Regions from separate parts of the Streptomyces sp. NPDC053367 genome, predicted to be linked through region 2. Evidence: riboswitches for the same ligand, from Rfam matches in the RefSeq annotation. Region 2 holds a riboswitch; each other region holds the start of a gene.
What was found. A riboswitch is a leader RNA that binds a small molecule or an ion and turns the genes downstream of it on or off. The one in region 2 is predicted to bind cyclic di-AMP.

Region 1 (10,844 bases), on a different contig from region 2:
CGGCGTTCGCCGTACGGGCCAGCAGCCCCGTCGAGGACAGCAGCACCCGGCACGGGTCGTCGGCGACCTGGAGGGACGTCGTGGGCACCGGGGAGCCCGCGGACTCCAGCAGGACCGTACGGCGGTCGGTGCCGAACTTCTTGGCGACCGCGGCCAGCTCGTTGGAGACGAGCCTGCGCAGCTCGGTGTCCGAGTCCAGGATGCGGGTCAGCTCCTCGATCTCGGCGTTCAGCCGCTCCTTCTCCGCCTCCAGCTCGATGCGGTCGTACTTGGTCAGGCGGCGCAGCGGGGTGTCGAGGATGTACTGCGTCTGGATCTCGCTCAGCGAGAAGTGCGCCATGAGGCGCTCCTTGGCCTGCGCGGAGTTCTCGCTGGAGCGGATCAGGCGGATCACCTCGTCGATGTCCACCAGCGCGGTGAGCAGGCCCTCGACCAGGTGCAGCCGGTCGCGGCGCTTGCCGCGGCGGTACTCGCTGCGCCGGCGCACGACCTCGAAACGGTGGTCGAGGTAGACCTCCAGCAGCTCCTTGAGACCGAGGGTGAGGGGCTGTCCGTCGACCAGCGCGACGTTGTTGATGCCGAAGGACTCCTCCATCGGCGTCAGCTTGTACAGCTGCTCCAGGACCGCCTCCGGCACGAAGCCGTTCTTGATCTCGATGACCAGCCGCAGGCCGTGCTCGCGGTCGGTGAGGTCCTTGACGTCGGCGATGCCCTGGAGCTTCTTCGAGCCGACCAGGTCCTTGATCTTGGCGATGACCTTCTCGGGGCCGACCGTGAACGGCAGCTCGGTGACGACCAGGCCCTTGCGGCGCGCGGTGACCGGCTCCACGGAGACGGTGGCGCGCATCTTGAAGGTGCCGCGGCCGGTCTCGTAGGCGTCGCGGATGCCGGACAGGCCGACGATCCGGCCACCGGTGGGCAGGTCGGGGCCCGGCACATGACGCATCAGCGCGTCCAGATCGGCGTTGGGGTGCTTGATCAGGTGGCGGGCGGCAGCGATGACCTCGCGCAGGTTGTGCGGCGGCATGTTGGTGGCCATGCCGACCGCGATGCCCGAGGAGCCGTTGACCAGGAGGTTCGGGAAGGCGGCCGGCAGGGCGACCGGCTCGCGCTCCTGGCCGTCGTAGTTGGGGACGAAGTCGACCGTGTCCTCGTCGATCGACTCGGTCATCAGGCTCGTCGCCTCGGCCTGCCGGCACTCGGTGTACCGCATGGCGGCGGGCGGGTCGTCGTTGCCCAGCGAGCCGAAGTTGCCGTGGCCGTCGACCAGGGGCAACCGCATGGAGAAGGGCTGGGCCATGCGCACCAGGGCGTCGTAGATCGACGCGTCGCCGTGCGGGTGCAGCTTGCCCATGACCTCGCCGACCACGCGGGCGCACTTCACATAGCCGCGGTCGGGGCGCAGCCCCATCTCGTTCATCTGGTAGACGATGCGGCGGTGCACCGGCTTCAGGCCGTCGCGTGCGTCGGGCAGGGCTCGGGAGTAGATGACCGAGTACGCGTACTCGAGGAAGGAGCCCTGCATCTCGTCGACGACGTCGATGTCGAGGATGCGCTCCTCGAACGAGTCGTCGGGCGGCGGGGTCTTCGTGCTGCGGCGGGCCATCGCTGCCGGCTCCTTGCTGAGGCGTGTGGACGGATCTGACGCGGACCATTGTGGACCTCGGCACTGACAACGCCGGAACGGACCCGGCGTCGCCCGTGGAGGCACGACTGAGCGCAGGCTACGGGATCTCGCTCTGGGCGTACGGCGGCCGGGAACTCCACCGGCGGTCCGCACGCTTGCATACAGTGGCAGGACCGGCAGGAGAACAGCGGTTTTCAGCAACCGCATCCGCGATCGAAGGGACGTACATGCCCATGGGTCACACGGCCACAGACCAGGCAGGCTCCGGCGGCCTGACAGCGACCGAGCACCGCCTGGCCAACGGCCTGCGCGTGGTGCTCTCCGAGGACCATCTGACCCCGGTCGCGGCGGTGTGCCTCTGGTACGACGTCGGCTCCCGCCACGAGGTCGAGGGACGCACCGGTCTGGCTCACCTCTTCGAGCACCTGATGTTCCAGGGCTCGGCCCAGGTCAAGGGCAACGGCCACTTCGAGCTGGTGCAGGGGGCGGGCGGCTCCCTCAACGGCACCACCAGCTTCGAGCGCACCAACTACTTCGAGACCATGCCCGCCCACCAGCTGGAGCTCGCCCTCTGGCTGGAGGCCGACCGCATGGGCTCCCTGCTCGCCGCCCTCGACGACGAGTCCATGGAGAACCAGCGCGACGTCGTCAAGAACGAGCGCCGCCAGCGCTACGACAACGTGCCCTACGGCACCGCGTTCGAGAAGCTGACCGCCCTCGCCTACCCGGAGGGCCACCCCTACCACCACACGCCGATCGGCTCGATGGCCGACCTGGACGCGGCGACGCTGGAGGACGCGCGCGCGTTCTTCCGCACCTACTACGCGCCCAACAACGCCGTGCTGTCCGTGGTCGGCGACATCGACCCCGAGCAGACGCTCGCCTGGGTCGAGAAGTACTTCGGCTCCATCCCGGCCCACGACGGCAAGCCCGCCCCGCGCGACGGCACGCTGCCCGACATCATCGGCGAGCAGCTGCGCCAGGTCGTCGAGGAAGAGGTGCCCGCGCGGGCGCTGATGGCGGCCTACCGGCTGCCGCAGGACGGCACACGCGCGTGCGACGCCGCCGACCTGGCGCTGACCGTCCTCGGCGGCGGCGAGTCCTCCCGCCTCTACAACCGGCTCGTACGACGCGACCGTACGGCCGTCGCGGCCGGCTTCGGCCTGCTGCGCCTGGCCGGGGCGCCCTCGCTGGGCTGGCTGGACGTGAAGACCTCCGGTGACGTCGAGGTGCCCGTCATCGAGGCCGCCATCGACGAGGAGCTCGCCCGGTTCGCCGAGGAGGGCCCGACCGCCGAGGAGATGGAGCGCGCCCAGGCACAGCTGGAGCGCGAGTGGCTGGACCGGCTCGGCACGGTCGCGGGCCGCGCCGACGAACTGTGCCGCTACGCCGTCCTGTTCGGCGACCCGCAGCTCGCCCTGACCGCCGTACAGCGTGTCCTGGAGGTGACGGCCGACGAGGTCCGCGAGGTCGCCGCGGCGCGGCTGCGGCCCGACAACCGCGCGGTGCTCGTCTACGAGCCGCTGTCGCCCGAGTCCGCGGAGCACACCGAGGACGAGGACTTCCCCGAGGACCCGGAGGCCGAAGCCATGGTCGAGGCCGCCCACGACGACAACGAGGAGGCGGCGAAGTGACCGAGCTCGCCACGATGGACTTCCACCCGCAGCCCAAGCCGGGCGAGGCCAGGCCGTGGGCTTTCCCGGCGCCCACGCGCGGAACGCTCGACAACGGCCTGACGGTGCTGCGCTGCCACCGCCCCGGCCAGCAGGTCGTCGCCGTCGAGGTCCTCCTCGACGCGCCGCTCGACGCGGAGCCGGCCGCCCAGGAGGGCGTGGCCACGATCATGGCACGGGCCTTCTCCGAGGGCACCGACAAGCACTCCGCCGAGGAGTTCGCGGCCGAGCTGGAGCGCTGCGGCGCCACCCTCGACATGCACGCCGACCACCCCGGCGTGCGGCTCAGTCTGGAGGTCCCCGCCTCCCGCCTGGCCAAGGCCCTCGGTCTGGTCGCCGACGCCCTCAGGGCGCCCGCCTTCGCCGACGGCGAGATCGAGCGGCTGGTGCGCAACCGCCTCGACGAGATCCCGCACGAGATGGCCAACCCGGCCCGGCGCGCGGCCAAGGAGCTCTCGCGGCAGCTGTTCCCGCAGAGCTCGCGCATGTCGCGCCCGCGCCAGGGCAGCGAGGAGACGGTCGCCGCGATCGACTCCGCCGCCGTACGCGCCTTCTACGAGCGGCATGTGCGCCCCTCGACCGCCACCGCCGTGGTCGTCGGCGACCTGACGGACCTCGACCTGGACGCGCTGCTCGGCGAGACCCTCGGCGCCTGGACGGGCTCCAAGGCCGCGCCCCGGCCCGTGCCCCCGGTCAGCGCCGACGACACCGGCCGGGTCGTCATCGTGGACCGCCCCGGCGCCGTCCAGACGCAGTTGCTCATCGGCCGGGTCGGCCCCGACCGCCACGACCGCGTGTGGCCGGCCCAGGTGCTCGGCACGTACTGCCTCGGCGGCACCCTCACCTCCCGCCTGGACCGCGTCCTGCGCGAGGAGAAGGGCTACACCTACGGTGTGCGGTCCTTCGGACAGGTGCTGCGCTCCGCGCCCGACGGCAGCGGCGCGTCGATGCTCGCCATCAGCGGGTCCGTCGACACCCCCAACACCGGCCCCGCGCTCGCCGATCTGTGGACCGTGCTGCGCACGCTCGCGGCGGAGGGCCTCACCGACGCCGAGCGGGACGTTGCCGTGCAGAACCTCGTCGGGGTGGCGCCGCTGAAGTACGAGACGGCCGCCGCGGTCGCGAGCACCCTCGCCGACCAGGTCGAGCAGCACCTGCCCGACGACTTCCAGGCGACGCTGTATCAGCAGCTCGCCGCCACCGGCACGGTGGAGGCCACCGCGGCCGTCGTGAACGCCTTCCCGGTGGACCGGCTGGTGACGGTCCTCGTCGGCGACGCGGCGCAGATCAAGGAGCCCGTGGAGGCCCTCGGCATCGGTGAAGTCACCGTGGTGACCGCCGAGTAGGGCGGCGAATTCGCGCCACACACGCGTGGGGCCCTGGTGACCGGAGCGTCATCAGGGCCCCTCTTTGTCCGAGTTGGCCGTGAATTGCAGGAGATGCTGCCTGTCTGCCCTGTGGCGTGCGCTACAAAAAGCCTGATCCATTAGAGGATCGAACGATGATCCCCTTAGTGTCGTCCGGGCTGTCCGTCAGGCAGTGCGCCGCACCCGCGGCACCGGACAGTCATCGCCGAGTCCCCGTACGGCGCGAGCCAGGGGAGCCGGGGACCCATCGAAGTCCCTGGGGTGAATCGGACGCCCGCGCGTCACGCGAGGGGGTCCGTAGGAGACCTTCCTGCTCCGAACCCGTCAGCTAACCCGGTAGGCGAGAGGGAAGGAAAGGACAAGCCACTTCATGGCGTTCACGCGCGCCAACGGGAAGCACCGCCGTCCCAGCAGGATGCAGCGCACCACCGCCCGCGCGGCGGGCGTCGCGGCCCTCACCACCACCGGCGTCATCGGCACCCTCGCGGGCCCCGCCCTCGCCGCCGAGCCCGAGGCCGAGCAGACCGGCCTGCTGCCGGTCGTCACCATCGGCGACTCCGTGGCCGAGCAGATCGACGCCCAGGCCGCCGCACAGAAGCAGGCCGCCGAGGAAGCGCTCGCCGAGCAGCAGGCCGAAGAGGCCGCCGTCAAGCGCGCCGTGGCGCGGGCCGAGGCCGCCCGCGAGGCCAGGGAGCGCGCCGCCCGTGAGGCCGAGCGCAAGCGCCTGAACACCTTCGTGGCCCCGATCGCGGGCTCGTACGTCTCCACCGGCTACCAGGCCAGCAGCGCGCTGTGGTCCTCCGGCAGCCACACGGGCGTCGACTTCCACGCCGCCAGCGGCACCGTCGTCCAGTCCGTGGGCATGGGCACGGTCGTCGAGGCCGGCTGGGGCGGCGCGTACGGCAACCAGGTGGTCATCCAGATGCACGACGGCACGTACACCCAGTACGGCCACCTCTCCTCCATCTCCGTCGCCGTGGGCCAGTCGGTCGAGCCCGGTCAGCAGATCGGCCTGTCCGGCGCCACCGGCAACGTCACCGGCCCGCACCTGCACTTCGAGGCCCGCACCAGCCCGGAGTACGGCTCGGACATGGATCCGGTCGCCTACCTCCGCTCGCACGGTGTGAACATCTGACCGACAGGTTTTCCGCGAAAGCCCCGGCTCCCGCAGCCGGGGCTTTCGGCGTTCCCGCCGCCCCGCTCCGGCCGATTGACCAAAAAATATCCATGGATTCCGGCTCGCCGTCGGAAATGCGGCCGCATTGCAATAGAGTCGCTGAACACACGTCAATCGTCGACGTTTCACGGGGATTAAGGCGGAGGTCGGTCATGCGTGTTCCGGCGCACTCGGTATGCACGGCGATCCGGGACGACATCGTCGCGGGCGTCCACGAACGCGGCAGCCGGCTCACCGAGGAACTGCTCGCGCGCCGCTACGGCGTCTCGCGCGTGCCCGTCCGGGAGGCGCTGCGCACGCTGGAGGCGGAGGGCTTCGTCGTCACCCGGCGGCACGCGGGCGCGTGCGTGGCAGAACCCACCGAGCAGGAGGCCGCCGACCTGCTGGAGATGCGCATGCTGCTGGAGCCGCTGAGCGCCTCACGGGCCGCCCAGCGCCGTACCGAGGCCCATCTGAAGGTGCTGCGCGGCCTCGTCCGGCTGGGCCAGGAGCGGGCCAGGCGGGGCAGCAGCGAGGATCTGCGCTCGCTCGGCGGCTGGTTCCACGAGACGCTGGCCCAGGCCTCCGGCAGCCCCGCCCTGGTGTCGGTGCTGACCCAGCTGCGGCACAAGATCGCCTGGATGTACACCACGGACGCACCGACGGGGCCCGTGGACTCCTGGGCCGAGCACGGCGCGATCGTGGACGCCGTCGCGCGCGGGGACGGTGAACGCGCGCGGGCGATCACCGCGCTGCACACCGAACGGGCGATTGCCGCGCACCGGCTGCGCTTTTCCGGGGGCGCCGACCGCGCCGACCGTGTGAGGACTTCGCAACATCCCGTAAACATGTCGGGCGTGCGGCATTAACACGAGCGCCGTATACAAAGAGGAGTAATTTCCTGGGGGTTTATTCATGCTGCCCGGGAGTCTATTTCTCCCGCGCGTGAACTCCCCCTGAACGGGGAAATGCGAAGGGCTCGCCCGGTAATGCGGACGAGCCCTTCGGTGTCGGATTCCTCAGACGGTCTCGGGAAGCTCCTCAAGGCCTTCGGCGACCAGCTTGGCCAGGCGGTCGAGGGCGGCGTCCGCGCCCTCGGCGTCGGAGGCCAGGACGATCTCCTCGCCGCCCTGGGCGCCGAGGCCGAGGACGGCCAGCATGGAGGCCGCGTTGACGGGGTTGCCGTCGGCCTTGGCGATCGTCACGGGGACGCCTGCGGCCGTGGCGGCTCGGACGAAGATGGAAGCGGGGCGGGCGTGGAGGCCCTCGGCCCAGCCGACGTTGACGCGGCGCTCAGCCATGTGTTGCTGCCCTTCAGTGCTCAGGGTTGTCTAGACCAGTGTTCCACACGTGAAGCGTCTCCGGGACGGGCCTGTCTCCCGCTCCCGGGGCGGCGGCCGGACCGCGGCCTCGGTCCGGACCCCGCGTCCTCACAGACTGCCCCGCGCCGTTGTCGTACGCGAGCCGTACTCTGGGCCCCATGCAGAGCGCGCCGGACCGGCAGGAGTACCCCGCCCACTGGGAAGCCGACGTGGTGCTGCGCGACGGCGGCACCGCGCGCATCCGCCCCATCACCGTCGACGACGCCGAGCGCCTGGTCAGCTTCTACGAGCAGGTCTCGGACGAGTCGAAGTACTACCGCTTCTTCGCGCCCTACCCGCGCCTGTCCGCCAAGGACGTCCACCGCTTCACGCACCACGACTTCGTGGACCGGGTGGGACTCGCGGCCACCATCGGCGGCGAGTTCATCGCCACCGTGCGCTACGACCGCATCGGCCCCCAGGGGCTGCCCGCGTCCGCACCCGCCGACGAGGCCGAGGTCGCCTTCCTGGTCCAGGACGCCCACCAGGGGCGCGGGGTCGCCTCCGCCCTCCTGGAGCACATCGCGGCCGTCGCCCGCGAGCGCGGCATCCGCCGCTTCGCCGCCGAGGTGCTGCCCGCCAACACCAAGATGATCAAGGTGTTCACGGACGCCGGCTACACCCAGAAGCGCAGCTTCGAGGACGGCGTCGTCCGCCTGGAGTTCGACCTCGAGCCCACCGACCGCTCCGTCGCCGTGCAGCACGCGCGCGAGCAGCGCGCCGAGGCCCGTTCCGTACGGCGGCTGCTCGCGCCCGGCTCCGTCGCCGTCGTCGGTGTCGGCCGCACCCCCGGCGCAGTCGGCCGCGGCATCCTCGACAACATCCGCGAGGCCGGCTTCACCGGACAGCTCTACGCCGTCAACCGCGCATTCCCCGAGGAAATGAAGGAAGTCGACGGCATCCCGGCCCACCGCTCCGTGCGGGACATCCCCGGCCCGGTCGACCTCGCCGTCGTCGCAGTCCCCGCCGAGCGGGTGCCCGACGTCGTCGCCGAGTGCGGCGAGCACGGCGTACAGGGACTCGTCGTGATCTCCGCCGGATACGCCGAGAGCGGCCCCGACGGCCGCGAGCGCCAGCGCGAACTCGTCCGCCACGCGCGCGCGTACGGCATGCGGATCATCGGGCCCAACGCCTTCGGGATCATCAACACCTCGCCCGAGGTGAACCTCAACGCCTCCCTCGCCCCCGAACCGCCCCGCCCCGGCCGCATCGGACTGTTCACCCAGTCCGGCGCCATCGGCGTGGCCCTGCTGTCCCGGCTGCACCGGCGCGGCGGCGGCGTCACCGGCGTCACCGGCGTGTCCACCTTCGTTTCCGCGGGCAACCGCGCGGACGTCTCCGGCAACGACGTCGTGCAGTACTGGTACGACGACCCGGACACCGACGTCGCCCTGATGTACCTGGAGTCCATCGGCAACCCGCGCAAGTTCACCCGCCTCGCCCGGCGCACGGCGGCCATGAAGCCCCTGGTCGTCGTCCAGGGCGCCCGGCACGGCGGCGCCGCCCCCCAGGGGCACGCCGTACGGGCGACCCGGCTGCCGCACGAGACGGTGTCGGCCCTGCTGCGGCAGGCCGGGGTGATCCGCGTCGACACCATCACCGAACTGGTGGACGCCGGGCTGCTGCTCGCCCGCCAGCCGCTGCCGGGCGGGCCGCGGGTGGCGATCCTCGGCAACTCGGAGTCGCTGGGCCTGCTGACGTACGACGCGTGTCTGTCCGAGGGGCTGGAGCCGCTGCCGCCGCTGGACCTGACGACGGGAGCGAGCGCGGGGGACTTCCGGCGGGCGTTGTCGCGGGCCCTGGCGGACGACTCCTGCGACGCCGTCGTGGTCACCGCGATCCCCGCGATCGGGGAGGGGACCCCCGACGACGCGCAGCTGGCCGAGGCGCTGCGCTCCGCCGCGGAGGAGGTGCCCGGGAAGCCGGTGCTGGTCGTGCACGTGGAGCTCGGGGGACTCGCCGCGGCGCTGTCCGCCGCGGCCAGCACCGCGCCCGAGGCCCGCGTGAAGGCACGGGGCGCGGCAGACGGTGACCACCCGCTCCCGCCCCACTCCGCGGGGGCACCCCCGGCGGAACGTCCGCCCGCCGCGGCGGCCGGCCCGTCCGGCACCAGCGACGCAGGCCCCCGGCTCATCCCCTCCTACCCCGCAGCCGAACGCGCCGTCCGCGCGCTCGCCGAGGCCGTTAAGTACGCGCAGTGGCGGCGGGACGCGGCGCGGCCCGGGAAGGTCCCGGAGTTCGAGGACGTCGACGAGAAGGGCGCCGCGCGGCTGATCGACGGGCTGCTCACGCGCGGGCAGGGCCTGACCCTCGGCACGGACGAGACCTGCGACCTGCTAGGCAAGTACGGCGTCAGGGTGCTGCGCGCGCTGCCCGCGCCCACGCCCGAGGCCGCCGTGGAGGCCGCGCGGGCCATCGGCTACCCCGTGGCCCTGAAGGCCACCGCCCCGCACCTGCGGCACCGCGCGGACCTGGGCGGGGTCCGCCTCGACCTCGCGGACGAGGAGCAGCTGCGGCGGGCGTACGCGGAGCTGACCGGCCTGTTCGGCAGGCCCGAGGAGCTGCGGCCGGTCGTCCAGCGCATGGCCCCGCGCGGTGTCGACACCGTCGTACGGGCCGTCATCGACCCGGCGGCCGGCGCCGTGCTGTCGTTCGGACTGGCCGGGGCCGCCTCCCAGCTGCTCGGCGACACGGCCCACCGGCTGATCCCGGTCACCGACCGGGAGGCGGGCTCGCTCGTGCGGTCGATCAGGACGGCACCGCTGCTGTTCGGCTGGCGCGGCTCGACGCCCGTCGACACCCCGGCCCTGGAGGAGCTGCTGCTGCGGGTGTCCCGGCTGGTCGACGACCACCCCGAGGTGGTGGCGGTCACGCTGGAGCCGGTCGTCGTCGCCCCGCGGGGCCTGAGCGTGCTCGGCGCCTCCGTGCGCCTGGCCCCGCCCCCGGCACGCGACGACTTCGGCCCGCGCACGCTCCCCGCGTACTGATCCTGTCGTACGCCACAGCCCCGAGGACGGCCGTAGCGCGTGACCGGTCCCTCGCAGTCAGTGGGCCCCCGTAGGATGGACGGCATGGCCAAGACCAGTACGACGACCCAGGGGCTGCGTGCGGCGATCGAGCGCAGCGGCTACTACCCGGCCCTCGTGGCCGAGGCGGTGGAGGCCGCCGTGGGCGGCGAGCCCATCCGGTCGTACCTGGTCCACCAGGAGACCACGTTCGACCAGAACGAGGTCCGCCGGCATGTGACCGTACTGGTCCTGACCGGCACCCGCTTCATCGTCAGCCACACCGACGAGCAGGCCGCCGACAGCACCTCCCCGACGCCGTACGCCACCACCTCCACGGAGTCGGTGAAGCTGGGCCGGATCTCGTCGGTGGTGGTGAGCCGGGTCGTGGCCAACCCTGAGCAGTACACGCCGGGCACCCTGCCGCGCGAGGTCGTGCTGACCATCGGCTGGGGCGCGGTCTCCCGGATCGACCTGGAGCCCGCCGCCTGCGGCGACCCCAACTGCGACGCCGACCACGGCTACACCGGCAACTCGACCGCCGACGACCTCAGCCTGCGCGTCAGCGAGGCCGGGGACGGCCCGGAGACCGTGCGCCAGGCGCTCGCCTTCGCGCAGGCCGTCTCCGAGGCCACCGCGGACACCGCTCGCTGAT
Region 2 (10,844 bases):
GAAGGAGTCGCTGCGCGCCATGCGCGAGACGGTCGGCGGAAGCCGGGAGTGACGTCAGCGGGGGAGGCCCTGAAGCTCGCGGAGCAGTCGAGGTGAACCGAGTACGAGGCACGGACCGAAGGGGGCCCGAGCGTGACGATCCTGGAGAACATCCGGCAACCACGCGACCTGAAGTCGCTGTCCGAGCCGGAGCTTCGTGAACTGTCCGACGAGATCAGGGAGTTCCTGGTGCACGCGGTCGCCCGCACCGGCGGCCACCTGGGGCCCAACCTGGGGGTGGTGGAGCTGACCGTCGCGCTCCACCGGGTCTTCGAGTCGCCCGTCGACCGCATCCTGTGGGACACCGGCCACCAGAGCTACGTGCACAAGCTGCTGACCGGGCGTCAGGACTTCTCCAAGCTGCGCGGCAAGGGCGGCCTGTCCGGCTACCCCTCGCGCGAGGAGTCCGAGCACGACGTCATCGAGAACAGCCACGCCTCCACCGCGCTCGGCTGGGCCGACGGCCTCGCCAAGGCCCGCCAGGTGCGGGGCGAGGAGGGGCACGTCGTCGCGGTCGTCGGCGACGGCGCCCTGACCGGCGGCATGGCCTGGGAGGCGCTGAACAACATCGCCGCCGCCAAGGACCGGCCCCTGATCATCGTCGTCAACGACAACGAACGCTCCTACGCCCCCACCATCGGCGGCCTCGCCAACCACCTGGCCACCCTGCGCACCACCGACGGCTACGAGAAGGTCCTCGCCTGGGGCAAGGACGTCCTGCTGCGCACCCCGGTCATCGGACACCCGCTCTACGAGGCCCTGCACGGCGCCAAGAAGGGCTTCAAGGACGCCTTCGCGCCCCAGGGCATGTTCGAGGACCTGGGCCTCAAGTACGTCGGCCCGATCGACGGGCACGACATCGGCGCGGTCGAGTCGGCGCTGCGCCGCGCCAAGCGCTTCCACGGGCCGGTGCTGGTGCACTGCCTGACCGTGAAGGGCCGCGGCTACGAGCCCGCCCTGGCGCACGAGGAGGACCACTTCCACACCGTCGGCGTGATGGACCCGCTGACCTGCGAGCCGCTCGCGCCCTCGGGCGGGCCGTCGTGGACGTCGGTGTTCGGCGAGGAGATCGTCAGGATCGGCGAGGAGCGCGAGGACGTCGTCGCCATCACCGCCGCCATGCTGCACCCGGTCGGCCTCGGCCCGTTCGCCGAGCGCTTCCCGGACCGGGTGTGGGACGTGGGCATCGCCGAGCAGCACGCGGCGGTCAGCGCGGCCGGGCTCGCGACCGGCGGGCTGCACCCCGTCGTCGCCGTCTACGCCACCTTCCTCAACCGCGCCTTCGACCAGCTCCTGATGGACGTCGCCCTGCACCGCTGCGGGGTCACCTTCGTGCTGGACCGCGCCGGGGTCACGGGCGTCGACGGGGCCTCGCACAACGGCATGTGGGACATGTCCGTCCTCCAGGTCGTGCCGGGCCTCAGGATCGCCGCCCCGCGCGACGCCGGGCAGCTGCGCGCCCAGTTGCGCGAGGCGGTCGCCGTGGACGACGCGCCGACGCTGGTGCGCTTCCCCAAGGAGTCCGCCGGCCCGGAGATCCCGGCCGTCGGGCGGGTGGGCGGCATGGACGTCCTGCACCGCGCGGAGGACCCCCAGGTGCTGCTGGTGGCCGTCGGCGTGATGGCCCCGGTGTGCCTCCAGGCGGCCGAGCTGCTCCAGGCCCGCGGCATCGGCTGCACGGTGGTGGACCCCCGCTGGGTCAAGCCCGTCGACCCCGCGCTGCCCGGACTCGCCGCCGAGCACCGGCTGGTGGCGGTCGTCGAGGACAACAGCCGGGCCGCCGGGGTCGGTTCGGCCGTCGCCCTGGCACTCGGTGACGCCGACGTGGACGTACCGGTCAGGAGATTCGGCGTCCCCGAGCAGTTCCTCGCGCACGCCAAGCGGGGTGAGGTGCTGGCCGACATCGGGCTGACGCCCGTCGAGATCGCGGGGCGGATCGGTGCGAGCCTGGCCCCGAAGGAGGAGCCGTCGGAGGGGAGACTCGCATGACCACCACCGAACCCGCCGCCGGGACAGGGCAGTTCGACCTCGGCAGACTCCTCGCCGAGCGGGCCGGCGAACGCTACGAGCTGCACACCAGGTACCTCAACCACCAGCTCCCGCGCATGCTGCACACCATCGGCTTCGACAAGGTCTACGAGCGGGCCGAGGGCGCCTACTTCTGGGACGCCGACGGCAACGACTACCTCGACATGCTCGCCGGGTTCGGGGTGATGGGCCTCGGCCGGCACCACCCGGTGGTCCGCAAGGCGCTGCACGACGTCCTGGACGCCTCCCTCGCCGACCTCACCCGCTTCGACTGCCAGCCACTGCCGGGCCTGCTCGCCGAGAAGCTGCTCGCGCACAGCCCGCACCTGGACCGGGTGTTCTTCGGCAACAGCGGCACCGAGGCGGTGGAGACCGCCCTGAAGTTCGCCCGCCGCGCCACGGGCAAGCCGCGCGTCCTGTACTGCGAGCACGCCTTCCACGGCCTGACCACCGGCTCCCTGTCCGTGAACGGCGAGGACGGCTTCCGCGACGGCTTCGCCCCGCTGCTGCCCGACACCGCCGTCCCCCTAGGCGATCTCGACGCACTCGCGGGGGAGTTGCGGAAGGGCGACGTGGCCGCGCTCATCGTCGAGCCCATCCAGGGCAAGGGCGTCCACGAGGCCCCGCCCGGCTATCTGCGCGCCGCACAGGAACTGCTGCACCGGCACAAGGCGCTGCTCATCGCCGACGAGGTGCAGACCGGGCTCGGCCGGACCGGCGACTTCTACGCCCACCAGCACGAGGACGGCGTGGAACCGGACCTGGTGTGCGTCGCCAAGGCACTGTCCGGCGGATACGTCCCCGTCGGCGCCACCCTCGGCAAGGACTGGATCTTCAAGAAGGTCTACTCGTCCATGGACCGCGTCCTGGTGCACTCGGCGAGCTTCGGCTCCAACGCCCAGGCCATGGCGGCCGGCCTGGCGGTGCTGTCCGTCATGGAGGACGAGGAGATCGTCGCGAACGCCCGGGCCACCGGCGAGCTGCTGAGGTCCCGGCTCGCCGCGCTGGTCGACAGGTACGAGCTGCTCGCCGACGTACGAGGCCGGGGGCTGATGATCGGCATCGAGTTCGGCCGGCCGAAGTCGCTGAAGCTGCGCAGCCGCTGGGCCATGCTCCAGGCCGCCCGCAAGGGACTGTTCGCGCAGATGGTCGTCGTCCCGCTGCTCCAACGGCACCGGATCCTCACCCAGGTGTCGGGCGACCACCTGGAGGTGATCAAGCTGATCCCGCCGCTGATCATCGGGGAGAAGGAGGTCGACCGGTTCGTCGGCGCCTTCACCGAGGTGATGGACGACGCGCACAGCGGGGGCGGGCTGATGTGGGACTTCGGCAGGACGCTGGTGAAGCAGGCGGTGGTCAACCGCTGAGGCTTTTGCCTCTGAGGCAAGAAATTTGCCCGAGAGGCAAGGTTGCGGCTGAATGGAGAGCATGAGCTCTCCCGAGACCGAGCCCACCGCGGACCGGCCGGCCCCCGACACGCCGGTGGGCGACCTGCCCGCCGTCGCGCCCCAGCTGCGCGCCCTGCGCCGCCGGGCCTCCCTCACGCTGGAGGCCGCGGCGCGCTCCGCCGGGCTCTCGCCCGCGCATCTGTCCCGGCTGGAGACCGGGCAGCGCCAGGCCTCGCTGCCGATGCTGCTCGCGCTCGCCAGGATCTACGGTACGACCGTCTCCGAGCTGCTGGGCGAGCGGGTCGCCGACCGGGACGCCGTCGTACGGGCCGCCGACATGGAGCCGACCCGGGCGGGCGGCTGGACGTACTGGCAGGCCGGCGCGCCCGGCCGCGGTATGCAGGCCCTGCGGGTGCACGTGCCGTACGGCTCCCAGGGCGACATCGTGCGGGTGCACCCCGGTGAGGAGTGGCTGCACGTCCTGACGGGACGCCTGCGGCTGCGCCTCGGCGACACCGCGCAACTCCTCGGGCCCGGGGACAGCGCGCACTTCGACTCGCTGACCCCGCACCGCATCGCCGCCGAGGACGAGGGCGGCGTCGACCTCCTCTTCGTCCACACCCTGCTGCAGAGCCCCACGGCCGCCTTGTGCCTGGGCCCCATGACGAGAGACACGCCATGAGCGACATCGAACAGAAATTCCCGCGCACCCTGTGGGTCCGGCTGCTGATCTACATCGTGGCCGGGCACGTCTTCGCCGGGTTCCTCTATCTGCTGTTCGAGGTCGGAGCCAAGTAGGCGGCCGCCCGTTCGGGCTCCTCAGTCGAGCAGCCGGTCCCGCAGCCGCTCGCGGGTCTCGGGCGTCACGCCGAGTCCCCGCCGCAGGTAGGTGTCGACCTCGCCCCAGGTCTCCTCAATGGTCTCCAGCGCCGCCGTGAGGTACTCCGCGCGCGCGTCGAAGAGCGGGCTGAGCAGCTCCATGACCTCCGGCGAGTAGGCGGTGGCCGCGTCACCGCCGCGGTGCACCTTGTAGCGGCGGTGCTTGGCGTTGGACTCCAGGTAGTCGGCGAGGACCGCGTCGCGCTCGACGCCCAGGGCCAGCAGGGTCACGGCGATCGACAGGCCGGCACGGTCCTTGCCCGCCGCGCAGTGCATCAGGGCCGGGACGCTGTCCTCGGCGAGCGCGTGCAGCACCTGGGAGTGCTCGGAGGTGCGCTCTTTGATCATCTTCCGGTACGAGGCGATCATCCGGCCGGCCGCCTTGCCGTCGGCGAGGATCTCCCGCAGCTGGTCCAGGTCGCCGTCGCGGACCATCTTCCAGAACTCGGCGCCGTCGGCCGGGTCGCTCAGCGGCAGGTTGAGGTTGCGCACGCCCGGCAGCTCGACGTCCGGGCCCTCCAGCTTCTGGTCCGCCGCGTTGCGGAAGTCGAAGATCGTGTGCAGGCCAAGTGAGGCGAGGAAGGCCGCGTCCTCGGCGGTCGCGTGCGCGAGGTGGCCGCTGCGGAAGAGCACGCCGTGGCGCACCCGGCGTCCGTCGACGGTCGGCAGTCCGCCCACGTCACGGAAATTACGGACTCCGGCCAGCTCCGGCTCGGTCGACGGGACCTGCTGCGTCACGTGGGGCTCCCTCCGGTCGGGCCCCGCCGGCGCGGCTCGACCGACGGGCTCGCTCATGACCATACGACCGACCTTACGACACGGCCTCGGGGGGACATGTATGCGCCGCTTCTCCTCTCACGCCACATCTGGGCTTTCTGTCCGAATTAGTGCCTTCATTCCAACTCGCTCTGGAATAAAGGAACGTGGAGCATCGTCACGTGAGGAGCGTCATACACGTGACCGTGAGTCGCCCGTCATGCTCACGTAATCAAGGTGCTTTTCAAGGGTGTTTGGCGAATGCGCCGCGGCTGAAATGCACGGAGGGTGACCGGGAATTGCCACTAAGGATCAAGAAGAAGCCCTTCGGGTGGAACCTCTTGCTTGTCCCTTTGCGTCTTGGTCGCTTACGTTCGCCACCGATCCGGACGGACGCCTAATCCTGCCGCCGCCCGGAGCCCGCGCAAACCCACCCGTGTACGGCAGGAGCGGGGGACCCACAGGTTCAATCGCCTGTTCCGGTCTCCGGAACGGCTCGGGGTAAAGCCGCGCCCGTCGCGGCCGGACATCTCCAGTCCGCACCCGACAGCTCACCTCGCAGGCGCCGGAGAGGAAAAAGCCCATGCCCGCGAAGGGTAAGCACCGCCGTCCCAAGGCCCAGCGCCTGACCCGTTCGATCGCCGTCGCCGGTACCGGTGGCGCCGCACTCGCCCTGCCGCTTCTGGCGGCCACCGGTGCGAACGCCGCGACCGGACAGTCCGTCCCCGACAAGGCCGTCAGCGCGGCCGCCACGGTCCAGAAGGCCGCCGTGAACACCAAGGCCGTCGAGAAGAAGGCCGCCGCGACCCCGCGCACGTACACCGTGAAGATCGGCGACTACCTCTCGAAGATCGCCCAGGAGCAGCACGTCAGCGGTGGCTGGCAGAAGCTGTACCAGGACAACCGCGAGGCCGTCGGCAGCGACCCGTCCCTGATCCACCCGGGCCTGAAGCTCGCGCTCGGCAAGAAGGCGGCGGCCACGCAGTCCTCCGACGCCGCCGAGAGGAAGACCTCCGCGCCGAAGGCCGCCGAGGCGCCGAAGCCGGCCGCGCAGTCCGCCGAGACCACCGAGGCCCCGAAGCCCGCCGAGTCCACCGCCACCCAGGCGGACACCACCGCGGCGAGCGGTTACACCGCCCCCGTGTCCGGGGCCGGTGTCGGCACCGCCTACCGCGTGGCGGGCAGCATGTGGTCCAGCGGCTACCACACCGGCGCCGACTTCGTCGTCCCGACCGGCACCTCGCTCAAGGCGGTCGGCGCGGGCACCGTGGTCTCCGCGGGCTGGGGCGGCGCGTACGGCAACCAGGTCGTCATCAAGCTCAGCGACGGCTACTACGCCCAGTACGCCCACCTCTCCTCGCTCTCCGTCTCGGCCGGGCAGACGGTGACCGCCGGGCAGCAGGTCGGCCTCTCCGGCGCGACCGGCAACGTGACCGGCCCGCACCTGCACTTCGAGATCCGCACCACCCCGGACTACGGCTCGGACGTGGACCCGATCGCCTACCTCCGCTCGCACGGCGTCGCCATCGGCTGACGCCCACCGTGCACCCGCCGAAGGCCGGACCCCGATCCCCGGGTCCGGCCTTCGGCGCGTCCCTGGTGCACCCACCCCCGGGCGGCCGCACCCCAACAGGACCGGAGCAGGGGTTATTCCCGGACCTGACGACACTTTGGGAGTGGCTTATCTCACCGCCCGTCAACCCCGGCCTACGGTCGCGTAGGTCACATTCGAAGGTGAATCATGGGCCGACGTGGCAGACGATTCGAAGAGTGACAGCAGATCAGTGATCGGGTCGTACGTGGCGCTGGGGGACAGCTTCACCGAGGGTGTCGGCGACCCCGGCCCCGACGGGGCGTTCGTCGGCTGGGCCGACCGGTTCGCGGTGCTGCTCGCCGACCGACGGCCCGAAGGCGACTTCGAGTACACCAACCTCGCCGTACGGGGGAAGCTGCTCGACCAGATCGTGGCGGACCAGGTGCCCCGGGCGGTGGAACTCGCCCCGGACCTGGTCAGCTTCTGCGCCGGAGGCAACGACATCCTCCGGCCCGGCACCGACCCCGACGACGTCGCCGAGCGCTTCGAGCGGGCGGTCGCCGTACTCACCGAGGCGGCCGGCACGGTGATGGTGACGACCGGCTTCGACACCCGGGGCGTCCCCCTCCTGAAGCATCTGCGCGGCAAGATCGCGACGTACAACGGCCATGTGCGGGCCATCGCCGACCGCTACGGCTGCCCGGTGCTCGACCTGTGGTCCCTCAGGTCCGTCCAGGACCGCCGCGCCTGGGACCACGACCGGCTCCACCTCTCGCCCGAGGGCCACACCCGCGTCGCCCTGCGCGCCGGACAGGCCCTCGGTCTGGAGATCCCGGCCGACCCCGAGCAGCCCTGGCCGCCCCTCCCGCCCCGCGGCACCCTCGAAGTCCGCCGCGACGACGTCCAGTGGGCCCGCGAGTACCTCGTCCCCTGGATCGGGCGCCGCCTGCGCGGGGAGTCCTCCGGGGACCATGTAACGGCCAAGGGCACGCTGAAGCCGGACCAGATCAAGCTCCGCATCGGCATCGTCGCCTGAGGGACCGACACCCCGCGCCCCGCTGGGTCGGATCGGCGCGGGGGCCGGCCCTAGGGGGCGTCTCGCCGATCATGCCGGGCTCCCGGCGCCCGGCACCGCGCCTCGCCGCGTTGTCGTCAGTCGCCGACTTCCCCACTCTCGGCTCCGCTCGAGCGGGGACCCCATCGCGTCGACGCCCTCCTCCGCCTTGCGGTGCACGGCACCGGACGCCGCTCGCTGATCCGGCCTGATCGACGAGACACCCCCTAGGAGGTCAACGCCTCGACGGACAGCCCCAGTTCCCGGGCCAGCGCCTCGTCCACCCATCCCGTCGCCCGGGCCCGGGACACCGCGCCCGGGTACGACGTCAGCTGCACCGCGAGGCCGTCGAGCAGCGCGGTCAGCCGCAGGGCGCTGGCCGTCGGGTCGGGACACCGGAACTCGCCCGCCGCCACGCCCTCGGCGATGACCTCCGTGAGCGCGGCCTTCCACCGCCGGTCGAGGTCGCGTGTGACGTCCCGCAGGGCCGGCTCGCGCAGGGCGGCCGCCCAGCCCTCGATCCACAGCCGCCAGCCCTTGGCCTGCCCGGTGGGGGCGTACCAGCGCACGGCCGCCCGCAGCCGCCGCAGCGCGGAGGTGCGGCGGCCGAGCAGCCCCCGCAGACGGGCCAGGTCCGCCTCGGCCGCGTGGGAGAACGCGGCGGCGACCAGCTTCTCCTTCGTCGAGAAGTGGTAGAGCACCAGCGCGTTGCTCACACCCAGGGCCGCGGCGACGTCGGCGATCCGCACCGCGGCCACGCCCCGAGCCTCGATCTGCTCGACGGCGGCCCGCAGCAGCTCCTCGCGCCGCTCCTCCACGCTCAACCGCACTCTCGCCACGCGGTTCACCCTACACAGCGCCCTCCCCGCAGGGCCGGTCGACGCCTCTGCGGGGCCCGTCGGCACCAACTGACCGGCCGTTCAGTCGGCGCGTGTCGTCGGGCGCCGGAGGGCGGTCGCGCTCGGGCTCTTCCCGCCGTACGGCGCGCTGGTCGCTTGCCCACGACCGCGAGACGCGGGCCCGAGGAACGTGGCCACGGTCACCGGTACCAGCCGAAGCGCTCGGCGATCACCGGCAACCTCTCCTCCACCAGGGCGTGCGCGGCGGCGCGCGGAGCCGTGCCGTCGGCCTCCGCGCGCGCCAGCATCCGGTCGACCAGTGCGCGCATCGATCGGCGCGTGTGCGCGAACGCCTCGTCCGGGTCCGCGCCGATGTCGCCGAACAGCGTCCACCACCACCACGCGTTCGTACCCGAGTTGACCACCACGTCCGGCAGCACCGTCACCCCCCTCGCCGCCAGCAGTTCCTCGGCTTCGGCGACCACCGGCATGTTGGCCGCCTCGACGATCCAACGAGCCCGCACCCCCTCCTGGTTCCCGGCGTCGACCGCGTACGACACCGCCGCGGGGACGAGGATCTCCGCCTCCGCCGACAGCCAGTCCTCGCAGGGCAGTTCCCGGTCGCCGGGCCGCAGCGCCGCCCGGTCGACAATGCCGTGGGCGTCGCGCGCCGCGAGCAGCGCCTCCACGTCGAGCCCCGCCGGGTTGGCGATCGTGCCCTTGAGGTCGGCGACCGCCACGACCGTCAGGCCCGCGCGGGCGAGGAAGCGGGCCGTGGCGCCGCCCATCGTGCCGAACCCCTGCACGGCCACGCGCGTGCCCGCGTACGGCACACCCGCGCGGTCGAGCGCCGTGAGCGCGGCCTCGGCGACACCGCAGCCGCCGACCAGCTCGTCCAGCCCGATGCCGTCCACCTCCACCGCGAACGCTTACGCGAGCCGCGCCCGCGCGGCCGTCTCGTCGTCGAGCAGCGGATACACCGCCTGGACCGAGGAGACGAGCCCCGCCTCGGCCGCCGCCCGGTCCACCAGGTCCTGGCTGAGACCGAGGTCCTCGCCGGTGGTCCAGAACCGCTCGATGTACGGCCCCATCGCCCGCAGGTACCGCACCAGCAGCCCGTACGCCTCCGGGTCCCGGGGGTCGCAGTCGATGCCGCCCTTGGCGCCGCCGAGCGGGATGTAACGGCTCTCCGGGTCGTAGTGCAGGGCCTCCTTCATGGTCATGCCCCGCGCGAGCCCGGCGACCTCCTCCAGGGTGCAGCCCGGCCGCATGCGCAGCCCGCCGCTGGACACGCCCCGCACCAGCCGGTCGACGACCAGGAAGCCCTGCCGGCCGGTGACGTGGTCGGTCCAGGTGAGCGACAGCAGGGGAGCGGTCATGAGGTCTCCTCGGTGAGGGCGATCGGCGAGGGCGCCGGACTGCCCAGGGTCTCGGCGAGGGCGCCGGCCGGCTCGCGCGGGGCGCACGCGCGTGTGCGGGGTCCTCCACGGCGGCTCCCTCCGGTGGCTACGGCTCTTTCCAGGGTGCTACTGAATCGTCAGTCAGTATCTGGACCAGTATCGAAACGGCGCCCGGGCCCTGTCAACGTGCTGCATCGACGATCAGCGGGCGGCCGGGCCCGTGTGTGGTCTCCCGCCCGTGACGGGGGAGCCCCGGCGTTGTCGGTGGGGCGGACCATAATGGGAGACCTCACCGATTCCACTGGAGGTACCGTGGCCGGACCCCGTTCCCTGAGTGCCGGGCTGAGCGCGCTCCAGCCCGAGGCCTTCGGCGCGGACCCCAGTGGTGAGCGCCTGGCCCGTGTCCGCAGATCGCCGCACTTCAAGGACGGCGTCTTCCAGAACCCCGGCGGCCCCTCCCGCACCCGGCCCTCCGGCTCGCCCCTCGACTTCGCCAGGCTGTACTTCGACAAGGACGCCCGCACCCGCCGGGCCCCGAGCGGCCGCATCCCGGTGCACCCCACCACCCTCGCCGACATCGCCCGGCCGCCCGCCTCCGGACTGCGCCTGACCTGGATGGGCCACTCCAGCGTGCTCGCGGAGATCGACAGCACCCGCGTGCTCCTCGACCCCGTCTGGGGCGAGCGCTGCTCCCCGTTCGCCTTCGCCGGGCCCAGGCGGCTGCACCCCGTGCCCCTGCCGCTCGCCGCGCTCGGCCCGGTGGACGTGGTCGTGATCTCCCACGACCACTACGACCATCTCGACCTGCCCACGATCAAGACGCTGGCCGGCACGGACACCGTGTTCGCCGTCCCGCTCGGCGTCGGCGCGCACCTGGAGTACTGGGGCGTCTCCCCCGACCGGATCCGCGAGCTGGACTGGCACGAG
Region 3 (8,392 bases), on a different contig from region 2:
CCCACCGCGCCGTGAAGGCGTCCGCGTCCCAGGTCCCGTCCAGCCCCGGCGCGAGCCATCCCGGCGCGGCGGCCCGGAAGCGGTCCGGGGCGAGGTCGGCCGCACCGGCCGGCAGGGCGCCGAGCAGGGGAGCCGCCGCCACCTCCGGCAGGTCGGCGAGGTTGCAGCGGCAGGCGAGGTCGGCGTCCTCGGGCCAGCTGCCGATGACCACACCGGCCATGCCGAGGCCGCGGCGGCGCAGCTCACGGGCCGTCAGCTCGGTGGTGTTCAGCGTGCCCAGGCCCGCCGAGGCCACCACCAGGACCGGCGCGCCCAGCAGCTCCGCCGCGTCCGCCAGCGTGCCGCCCTCGTCGTCGAACCGCACCAGCAGCCCGCCCGCGCCCTCCACCAGCACCAGATCGTGCTCGGCGGCGAGCTTGGCGGCGGCGTCCGCGATCTCCTGGGGCCGTACCGCGGTACGCCCCGCCCGCCGCGCGGCCGTGTTCGGGGCCAGCGGCTCCGGGTAGCGGGCCAGTTCGGCCGTGGCCACCTCGCCCGCGAGCCGCGCCACCTCGTCGGCGTCCCCGCGCTCGTCCGGCCGTACGCCCGTCTGCGCGGCCTTCAGCACGGCCACCGACCGGCCGGCCGCGAGCGCCGCGGCGGCCACCGCGGCGGTCGTGACCGTCTTGCCGACCTCCGTGCCCGTGCCCGTGATCACCAGAACCGGCATGCTGTCCTTCACTCCGTTCATCCCTCGCGCGCGGCCGCGCACACGGCCCGCGCGATCCGCGCCACGTCCTCGTCCCCGGTGACGTACGGCGGCATCGTGTAGATCAGGTCCCGGAACGGGCGCAGCCACACGCCCTCGCGCACCGCGGCAGCCGTGGCCGCCGCCATGTCGACCGGGTGGTCCAGCTGGACCACACCAATCGCGCCGAGCACCCGCACGTCCCGCACCCCGGGCAGCTCCGCCGCGGGGGCGAGCCCCTCGCGCAGGCCCGCCTCGATGCGCTTGACCTCCGTGGCCCAGTCCTGTCCGAGCAGCAGGTCCAGCGAGGCGCAGGCCACCGCGGAGGCGAGCGGGTTGGCCATGAACGTCGGCCCGTGCGCCAGCACCGGCACCTCGCCCCGCGAGATCCCGTCGGCCACGCGCGGTGTGCACAGCGTCGCCGCCATGCTGAGATAACCGCCGGTCAGCGCCTTGCCCAGGCACATCACATCCGGCGTCACACCGGCGTGGTCCGCCGCGAACAGCGCGCCCGTACGCCCGAACCCGGTCGCGATCTCGTCGAACACCAGCAGCACGTCGTGCGCGTCGCACGCCTCGCGCAGCACCCGCAGATAGGCGGGGGAGTGGAAGCGCATGCCGCCCGCGCCCTGCACCACCGGCTCCACGATCACCGCGGCCAGCTCGTGCGCGTGCTCCGCGATCGCCGAGCGCAGCAGCTCGGCGTACGCCTCCTCGTAGGCGGCCGGCGGCGCGTCGACGAACACCTGCTGCGGCAGGACACCCGACCACAGCGCGTGCATCCCGCCGTCCGGGTCGCACACGGCCATCGGCTGCCAGGTGTCCCCGTGGTAGCCGCCGCGCCAGGTCAGCATCCGCCGCTTCTCCGGTCGGCCCAGCGAGCGCCAGTACTGCAGGCACATCTTCACCGCGACCTCGACCGACACCGACCCGGAGTCGCACAGGAACACATGCTCCAGGCCCTCGGGCGACATGTCGACAAGGCGCTTCGCCAGCCGTACGGCGGGCTCGTGCGTGAGCCCGCCGAACATGACGTGGCTCATCCGACCGAGCTGCTCGCCCACGGCCTCGTCGAGCACCGGGTGGCGGTAGCCGTGGATCGCCGCCCACCAGGACGACATGCCGTCGACCAGCTCGCCCGAGCCGTCCGCGAGCCGCAGCCGGACCCCGCTCGCGGACTCCACGACCAGCGGCTGCGCCTGACCGGGCATCGGGCCGTAGGGGTGCCACACATGCCGCCGGTCCAGGTCCAGCAGCTCCGGTACGCCGAGCTCAGGCATTGGGCGCGAGGTCCGTACCGGCACCGCGGCGGCGTACGGCGACCAGGTCGGGGCGCGGCTCGTTCGCCGGGGCGGCGGAGGCGGCCGTACCGCACACGCCACCGTCCGCGTGGGAGCCGCAACCGCCCGCGGCCTCGCCGCAGCCGGCGTCCTCGTGTCCACCGCAGCCCCCCGCCGCCGCGTGGGAGCCGCAGCCCCCCGCGGACGCCCGGTGCTCGGGCAGCGTCACCTCGCCTGCGCCCTCCACCTCGAAGCCGGCGTCGGCGATCATCTCCAGGTCGGCCTTGCCGGCCTGGCCCTCGCTGGTGAGGTAGTCGCCGAGGAAGATCGAGTTGGCCAGGTGCAGCGCGAGCGGCTGGAGCGTGCGCAGGTGGACCTCACGGCCGCCCGCGATACGCACCTCGACGTCCGGGCACACGAACCGGACCATCGCCAGGATGCGCAGACAGCGCTGCGGGGTGAGGTTCCACTCCTTGGCCAGCGGCGTGCCCTCGAACGGGATGAGGAAGTTCACCGGCACCGAGTCCGGGTCCAGCTCGCGCAGCGAGAACACCACGTCGACCAGGTCCTCGTCGCTCTCGCCCATACCCGCGATGAGACCCGAGCAGGCCGACAGACCCGCCGCGTGCGCCTTCTGCACGGTGTCGACGCGGTCGGCGTAGGTGTGCGTGGTCGTGATGTCCGCGTACGTCCCCTCGGACGTGTTGAGGTTGTGGTTGTAGGCGTCGGCGCCCGCCTCGCGCAGCCGCTCGGCCTGGCCGTCCGACAGCAGGCCGAGGCACGCGCACACCTCGACGTCCTCGTGCTGGTCCTTGATGGCCTTGATGGTCTCCGAGACCCGGTCCACGTCACGGTCCGTCGGACCGCGCCCGCTGGCCACCAGGCAGACCCGCTTGGCGCCGCCGGCCAGACCCGCGGCGGCCGCCTGGGACGCCTCGTCCGGCTTGAGCCACGTGTACTTGAGGATCTCGGCCTTCGACCCCAGCCGCTGGGAGCAGTAGGAGCAGTCCTCGGGGCACAGGCCCGACTTGAGGTTGACCAGGTAGTTCAGTTTCACGCGCCGCCCGAACCAGTGCCGGCGCACCTTTCCGGCCGCGGCCACGACGTCGAGCAGCTCGTCGTCCGACGTGGCCAGCACGGCGAGCGCTTCCTCGCGGGTCGGCAGCTCGCGCCGAAGCCCCTTGTCCACCAGCGTGTTCAGCAGATCCATGAGAGCCGATCCTGTCGTACGGACCCACCCGGGGCCAATGTGACTTCGCACAACGAACGGCCTTCGACGTGTGGGTATTGCCACACCGTGGGCGGGTGATCCTGCGGCTAGTGTCTGTCCGCTGCCTACAAATCCTGCGGAGGGACCCATGGCGTTCGGCTGGATCGACGAGTCGGCGGAACAGCGCCGCCGCGCCGGACTCGTACGGACGCTGCGTCCGCGCCCCGCCGAATCGCCGCTGCTGGACCTCGCAAGCAACGACTACCTGGGCCTGGCCCGTCACCCCGAGGTCGTCGCCGGGGCGCAGGAGTCCGCCGCGCTGTGGGGCGGCGGCGCGACCGGCTCCCGTCTGGTCACCGGCACCACGGAACTGCACACCGCGCTGGAGCGCGAGCTGGCCGGCTTCTGCGGCTTCGAGGCGGCCCTGGTCTTCTCCTCCGGGTACGCCGCCAACCTCGCGGCGGTCACCGCGCTGGCCCCGCACGGCTCGCTGATCGTCTCCGACGCGGGCAACCACGCCTCGCTCATCGACGGCTGCCGGCTGGCCCGGGGCACCACCCAGGTCGTCGGCCACGCCGACCCTGACGCCGTCCGCAAGGCCCTGGGCACCCACGACGGCCCCGCGGTCGCGGTGTCCGACACGGTCTTCTCCGTCGACGGCGACGCGGCCCCGCTGGCCGCCCTCGCCGAGGCCTGCCGCGAGCACGGCGCGGGCCTGGTCGTCGACGACGCGCACGGCCTGGGCGTCCTCGGTGACGGCGGGCGCGGCGCGCCGCACGCGGCCGGTCTCGCGGGCGCCGAGGACGTCGTCGTGACGGTGACCCTGTCGAAGTCGCTGGGCAGCCAGGGCGGCGCGGTCCTGGGCCCCGCGCGGGTGATCGAGCACCTGGTCAACGCTGCCCGGACGTTCATCTTCGACACCGGCCTCGCCCCGGCGGCGGCGGGCGCTGCGCTCGCCGCCCTGGAGCTGCTGCGCCGCGAGCCCGAGCGGGCGGCGCGGGCGCGGCAGGTGGCGAGGGAGCTGTACGAGCGGCTGACGGCGGCCGGCCATGAGGCGGTGCGGCCGGACGCGGCCGTGGTGTCGGTGCGCGCTCCGTCCCCGGAGCAGGCCGTGCGGTGGGCGGCGGACTGCCGCGCCGCGGGGGTGGCCGTGGGCTGCTTCCGGCCGCCGTCCGTGCCGGACGGCATCTCCCGGCTGCGGCTGACCGCCCGCGCGGACCTCTCCGGGGAACAGATCGAACGCGCTGTGCGGGTGATCGGTGAGACGCGACCGTGAGTCGGCGAAGCACGGCCGTGTTCCGGAACCGATCCCTTTTCGGAAGAGGACGATCCTGGGTCGCCCTCAGTGGAATGCGGCCGTGAAACCGGCCCAGCTCTCGGGGGAGAAGAGCAGCGCGGGTCCTTCCGGCCTCTTGGAGTCGCGCACGGCGAGACGGCCCGACCAGCGGGCCGTCTCCACGCAGTTGTTGGCTCCGGTGCTGTAGCTGCTGCGCAGCCACTTCGCGCTGTGCAGTCGGGTACTGGAGGGGACGTTCCGAGGCAGTGCAGACATGGTGCCTCCTTATGCGCCGTCAACTGTCCCGGCGATGTGATCCAGCGAGTCCTCGGGTGAAAGGGCGTGCGCCTGAAGGGTGTTGAAGGCCTCGGTGTAGGCCTCCAGGTCTTCTTTCCGTTCGAGGTAGAGGCTACTCGTCATGTGGTCGAGAACAACCACGTCCAGATCAGAAGTGCGCGGAAATGAGAAGATAACGAAAGGCCCGGTGATGCCGATATGCGCCCCGGCGGAGAACGGCAGCACCTGGATACGGACCTGCGGCAGCCGCGCCGCCTCAAGCAGCCGCCGCCGCTGGCCCTCCATCACCTCGGGCCCGCCGACCTCCCTGCGCAGCACGGCCTCGTCCAGCACGGCGCTCAGTCTGAGCGGGGGCTGCGCCCGCAGCACCTCCTGGCGGGCGAGCCGCACCTGCACCAGCGCGTCCACGCGCTCGTCCGGCTCGTCGGCCAGGCCGGCCACCGCGGCCCGGGTCACCGCGCGGGCGTACTCGGGGGTCTGCAGCAGCCCGGGCACCACCGAGGTCTCCAGTGTGCGCATCGCGCTGGCCTGCGACTCCAGGCTGATGAAGTCCCGGTAGGCGGGTGGCAGCACCCCGCGGTAGGCGTGCCACCAGTGGTGCCGGCCGATCCCGTCGTCGGAGCCCGCCAACATCATCAGCAGCTCGCGCAGTTCGGGATCCGAGACACCGTAGGCGTCCAGCAGTAACCGTACGTCCGACGGTTTCACGCCACTCGCGCCCGTCTCGATCCGGCTCACCTTCGACTGATGCCAGTCCACCAGCCGGGCCGCCTCGCCGCTGGTGAGTCCCGTGCGGGCGCGTAGCGCACGCAGCTCCGCGCCGAGTTTTCGGCGGCGCACCGCCGGTCCGTGCTGCATGGGCCCCTCCCTGCTCCTCAAGGGCCGCCCAAATACGCTCTGCCGTCGCAGAGTTCACCGCTTCGAGCGACAGATATATGCATATCTTGGTGGATCGCCACCGTTACCGGCGTACTGGTGGCAGTCTGGCGAACGAAACACCGGTCCGGGACCGTACTCGAACCATCCGATGCATGTCGGACCGCGATCCCGTGGGAAAGGGACGACGTCGCCATGGCAGACCACCTGGAAGCATCCGTCACTCTGCCGAGCGATCCCGCCTCGGTCTCCGCGGCCCGCGCCTTCGTCGTCGGCACCCTCGGGGAGTGGGGTCTGCCGGCGGACACGGACGGCGCCGACACCGTCCGGCTGATCGTCTCCGAACTGGCCACCAACGCCGTACAGCACACCTTCGGGCAGTCACCCACCTTCACGGTGGAAGTGCGTCTGGAGCGCGACGAACAGCTGCGCATCGGGGTCACCGACAGTCATCCGCGGTTCCCGAAGCGACTGCCGGCCGCGGTGCAGCAGGACAACGGCCGCGGCATGGTGATCATCCGCTGTCTCACGGCGGAGTGCGGCGGCCGGCTGCGCGTCAGACCCACCCGTGAGGGCGGGAAGACCGTCCTCATCGAGCTCCCCTGGACCGTCCCGGCCCGGCCGGTGACCACAGCGGGCCAGCAGGAGCCGTGAGCCCCCGAGAGCGCGCACCAGCGCCGCTCGGGGGCCCAGGAGAGCCGGTCCCGGGCGCCGACGGCCGGTCAGGAGGCCTCGGCGCCCGGGACCGGGTCAGCTGACGCGGCCGTACCAGACGCTGCTCGTCCAGATCTTCTGCAGCCTGACCACGTCGCCCGTCTTCGGCGCGTGCCAGATCCGGCCCTTCCCGGCGTAGATGCCCACGTGGTAGACGTTCGAGCCCGAATGGAAGAACACCAGGTCCCCCGCCCTGCGGCTCTTGGCGGAGATGTGCCGGGTCTTGTTGTACTGCTGGGCGGCCGTACGCGGCAGGGACTTGCCCGCCTTCTTGAACGAGTAGAGCGTGAGCCCGGAGCAGTCGAACCGGTACGGACCCGTGGCGCCGTACTTGTAGGGCGAACCCTTCTTCGAGGCCGCCACCTGCAGGGCCTTCGTCGCGGGCGTGGCGGCCTGGGCCTCGGCGGCGACACCGGGCACCACCAGGGAGCCGCCCACGGCGGCGAGGGTCAGGGCCGAGGCCGTACCGGCACGGGCCATGAGAGACGGGACACGATTCTGCGCGGTCATGCGCAACCCTTCGTCAGCCGCCTGTGAAGGATGACCTGTCGGATTCGGGCTGGCGAAGTGGCCCGGCCGCCCGAAGGCGGCTTCACCCCAAGGACCGCTCGGACAACTGCTCTCCGGCGGACCGTCGTGCTTGGGTCCTCCACTCCTGCCGATCCACTCCTGTCGACCGGTCATCCGGGCGGCGGCAGGACTCGGCGTCCGCCCGGATCGCCCCGCCGCGGTGGCGGGGGCTTGTCGTCAGACAGGGATCTTCACTCACAACTGTCCGAAATACCCAGTGGAACCGGGGATTTGTGTTGTTACTCACCACTCGCCCGTTCGGGTGGACAGCTTGATCGACAAGCGTCCGTCAAGACCGCCGAAAGCCCCCGGACCAGGGACGGAACGCATTGCTCCGCGGTGAAGGCGCGCGCACCGCGCAACCGTTGGGGCCCCGAGATAGGACAACCGTCTACTCCGAAAGGGGGTACGTCATCTGGTCCGTTTAACAGCGGCTCCGCGCGCTCAGCCGTCGGAGCGCGACGGCAGCGCCACCCGCGCGGTGCGGCGCTCGCCGTCCAGGACGCGCAACGCCCGCGCCAGCGTCGGCGCGTGCAGCTCCGACTCACCCCGTTGGTGCATCAGGGCGAGTGCGTCGCGCAGTTCGGCGGCCTTGCGCACCAGCGCCTGGGCGGCCCGCAGTCCGCCGTACGTGTCGCCGTGGTGCGCGGGGTTGATCCGGCCCAGCAGGTCGACCGTCTCCAGGTAACGGTCGATCAGCTCTCCCTCCGCGCGCGTCAGCGCGGGCAGCGGCGGCAGTTCGGGTGGCAGCACCGGCGCCTCACTCCCCGTCCGGCGGGGCGAGGGCAGCCGCGCGGGCGGGCACGATCCGGTCCACCAGGCCGTACTCCAGCGCCTCCTGGGCGGTGAGGACGCGGTCGTGCTCGATGTCCGCGCGCACCTGCTCCCGGCGGCGCCCGGTGTGCCGGGCCGGCATCTCCTCCAGCCCGGCCCGCGTCCGCGGCAATTCCCGGGCCCGGCCCGCCGGATCGCCGGCCTGTCCCTCCACCGGCTCGCCGAGGGCGGGCTGGCGCAGCGTGATCCGCGCACCCGGCAGCGCCAGCCGCCTTCCCGGCGTACCCGCAGCGAGCAGCACCGCCGCGGCCGTACCGGCCTGCCCCAGGCAGACCGCCTCCACGTCGCAGCCGACGGAGCGCATCGTGTCGTGGACCGCCGTCATGGCGCTGTACGAGCCGCCCGGCGAGTACAGGTGGAGCGAGATGTCCCGGTCGGGGTCCCTGTGCTCCAGATACATGAACTGCGCCGTCACGTCGTTCGCCGACGTGTCGTCGACGCGTGTGCCCAGCAGGACGATCCGTTCCTCCCGCAGCTTCGTGTACGGGTCCCCGGTCCCCGGCCCGGAACCGGTGCGCTCGGCGGGCAGGACATGGCGCGCGGACGGTGGGCTCATGACTCACGCCTCCTTCCGGATCCCCGACGGAGGGGCTCCGTGAAAAATGTAC

Region 1: linked by a shared signal. The riboswitch ahead of ACIGXJ_RS27970 (M23 family metallopeptidase) and the one ahead of ACIGXJ_RS31940 (peptidoglycan DD-metalloendopeptidase family protein) in region 2 are both predicted to bind cyclic di-AMP.
Region 3: linked by a shared signal. The riboswitch ahead of ACIGXJ_RS13325 (C40 family peptidase) and the one ahead of ACIGXJ_RS31940 (peptidoglycan DD-metalloendopeptidase family protein) in region 2 are both predicted to bind cyclic di-AMP.

The regions. Positions count from the first base shown of each region.
Region 1 is NZ_JBITYN010000010.1:260,432-271,275, reverse strand. Features, by position in the region: gene ACIGXJ_RS27985 (DNA topoisomerase (ATP-hydrolyzing) subunit A) at 1-1,606, opposite strand, end outside; gene ACIGXJ_RS27980 (M16 family metallopeptidase) at 1,855-3,261, shown strand; gene ACIGXJ_RS27975 (M16 family metallopeptidase) at 3,258-4,646, shown strand; cyclic di-AMP (ydaO/yuaA leader) riboswitch at 4,861-5,025, shown strand; gene ACIGXJ_RS27970 (M23 family metallopeptidase) at 5,038-5,802, shown strand; gene ACIGXJ_RS27965 (GntR family transcriptional regulator) at 5,997-6,692, shown strand; gene ACIGXJ_RS27960 (HPr family phosphocarrier protein) at 6,843-7,124, opposite strand; gene ACIGXJ_RS27955 (GNAT family N-acetyltransferase) at 7,304-10,171, shown strand; gene ACIGXJ_RS27950 (DUF5998 family protein) at 10,247-10,843, shown strand; gene ACIGXJ_RS27945 (alkaline phosphatase family protein) at 10,843-10,844, shown strand, end outside.
Region 2 is NZ_JBITYN010000013.1:84,073-94,916, forward strand. Features, by position in the region: gene hpnH (adenosyl-hopene transferase HpnH) at 1-52, shown strand, start outside; gene dxs (1-deoxy-D-xylulose-5-phosphate synthase) at 133-2,028, shown strand; gene ACIGXJ_RS31920 (aspartate aminotransferase family protein) at 2,025-3,434, shown strand; gene ACIGXJ_RS31925 (helix-turn-helix domain-containing protein) at 3,496-4,137, shown strand; gene ACIGXJ_RS31930 (DUF6126 family protein) at 4,134-4,253, shown strand; gene ACIGXJ_RS31935 (tyrosine-protein phosphatase) at 4,275-5,072, opposite strand; cyclic di-AMP (ydaO/yuaA leader) riboswitch at 5,512-5,670, shown strand; gene ACIGXJ_RS31940 (peptidoglycan DD-metalloendopeptidase family protein) at 5,674-6,624, shown strand; gene ACIGXJ_RS31945 (SGNH/GDSL hydrolase family protein) at 6,875-7,660, shown strand; gene ACIGXJ_RS31950 (TetR/AcrR family transcriptional regulator) at 7,906-8,517, opposite strand; partial or broken gene ACIGXJ_RS31955 (Glu/Leu/Phe/Val dehydrogenase dimerization domain-containing protein) at 8,718-9,896, opposite strand; gene ACIGXJ_RS31960 (MBL fold metallo-hydrolase) at 10,230-10,844, shown strand, end outside.
Region 3 is NZ_JBITYN010000004.1:128,141-136,532, forward strand. Features, by position in the region: gene bioD (dethiobiotin synthase) at 1-709, opposite strand, end outside; gene ACIGXJ_RS13295 (adenosylmethionine--8-amino-7-oxononanoate transaminase) at 727-2,007, opposite strand; gene bioB (biotin synthase BioB) at 2,000-3,217, opposite strand; gene ACIGXJ_RS13305 (8-amino-7-oxononanoate synthase) at 3,366-4,493, shown strand; gene ACIGXJ_RS13310 (DUF397 domain-containing protein) at 4,560-4,769, opposite strand; gene ACIGXJ_RS13315 (helix-turn-helix domain-containing protein) at 4,779-5,648, opposite strand; gene ACIGXJ_RS13320 (ATP-binding protein) at 5,862-6,320, shown strand; gene ACIGXJ_RS13325 (C40 family peptidase) at 6,417-6,890, opposite strand; cyclic di-AMP (ydaO/yuaA leader) riboswitch at 6,894-7,097, opposite strand; gene ACIGXJ_RS13330 (hypothetical protein) at 7,395-7,703, opposite strand; gene ACIGXJ_RS13335 (ATP-dependent Clp protease proteolytic subunit) at 7,711-8,340, opposite strand.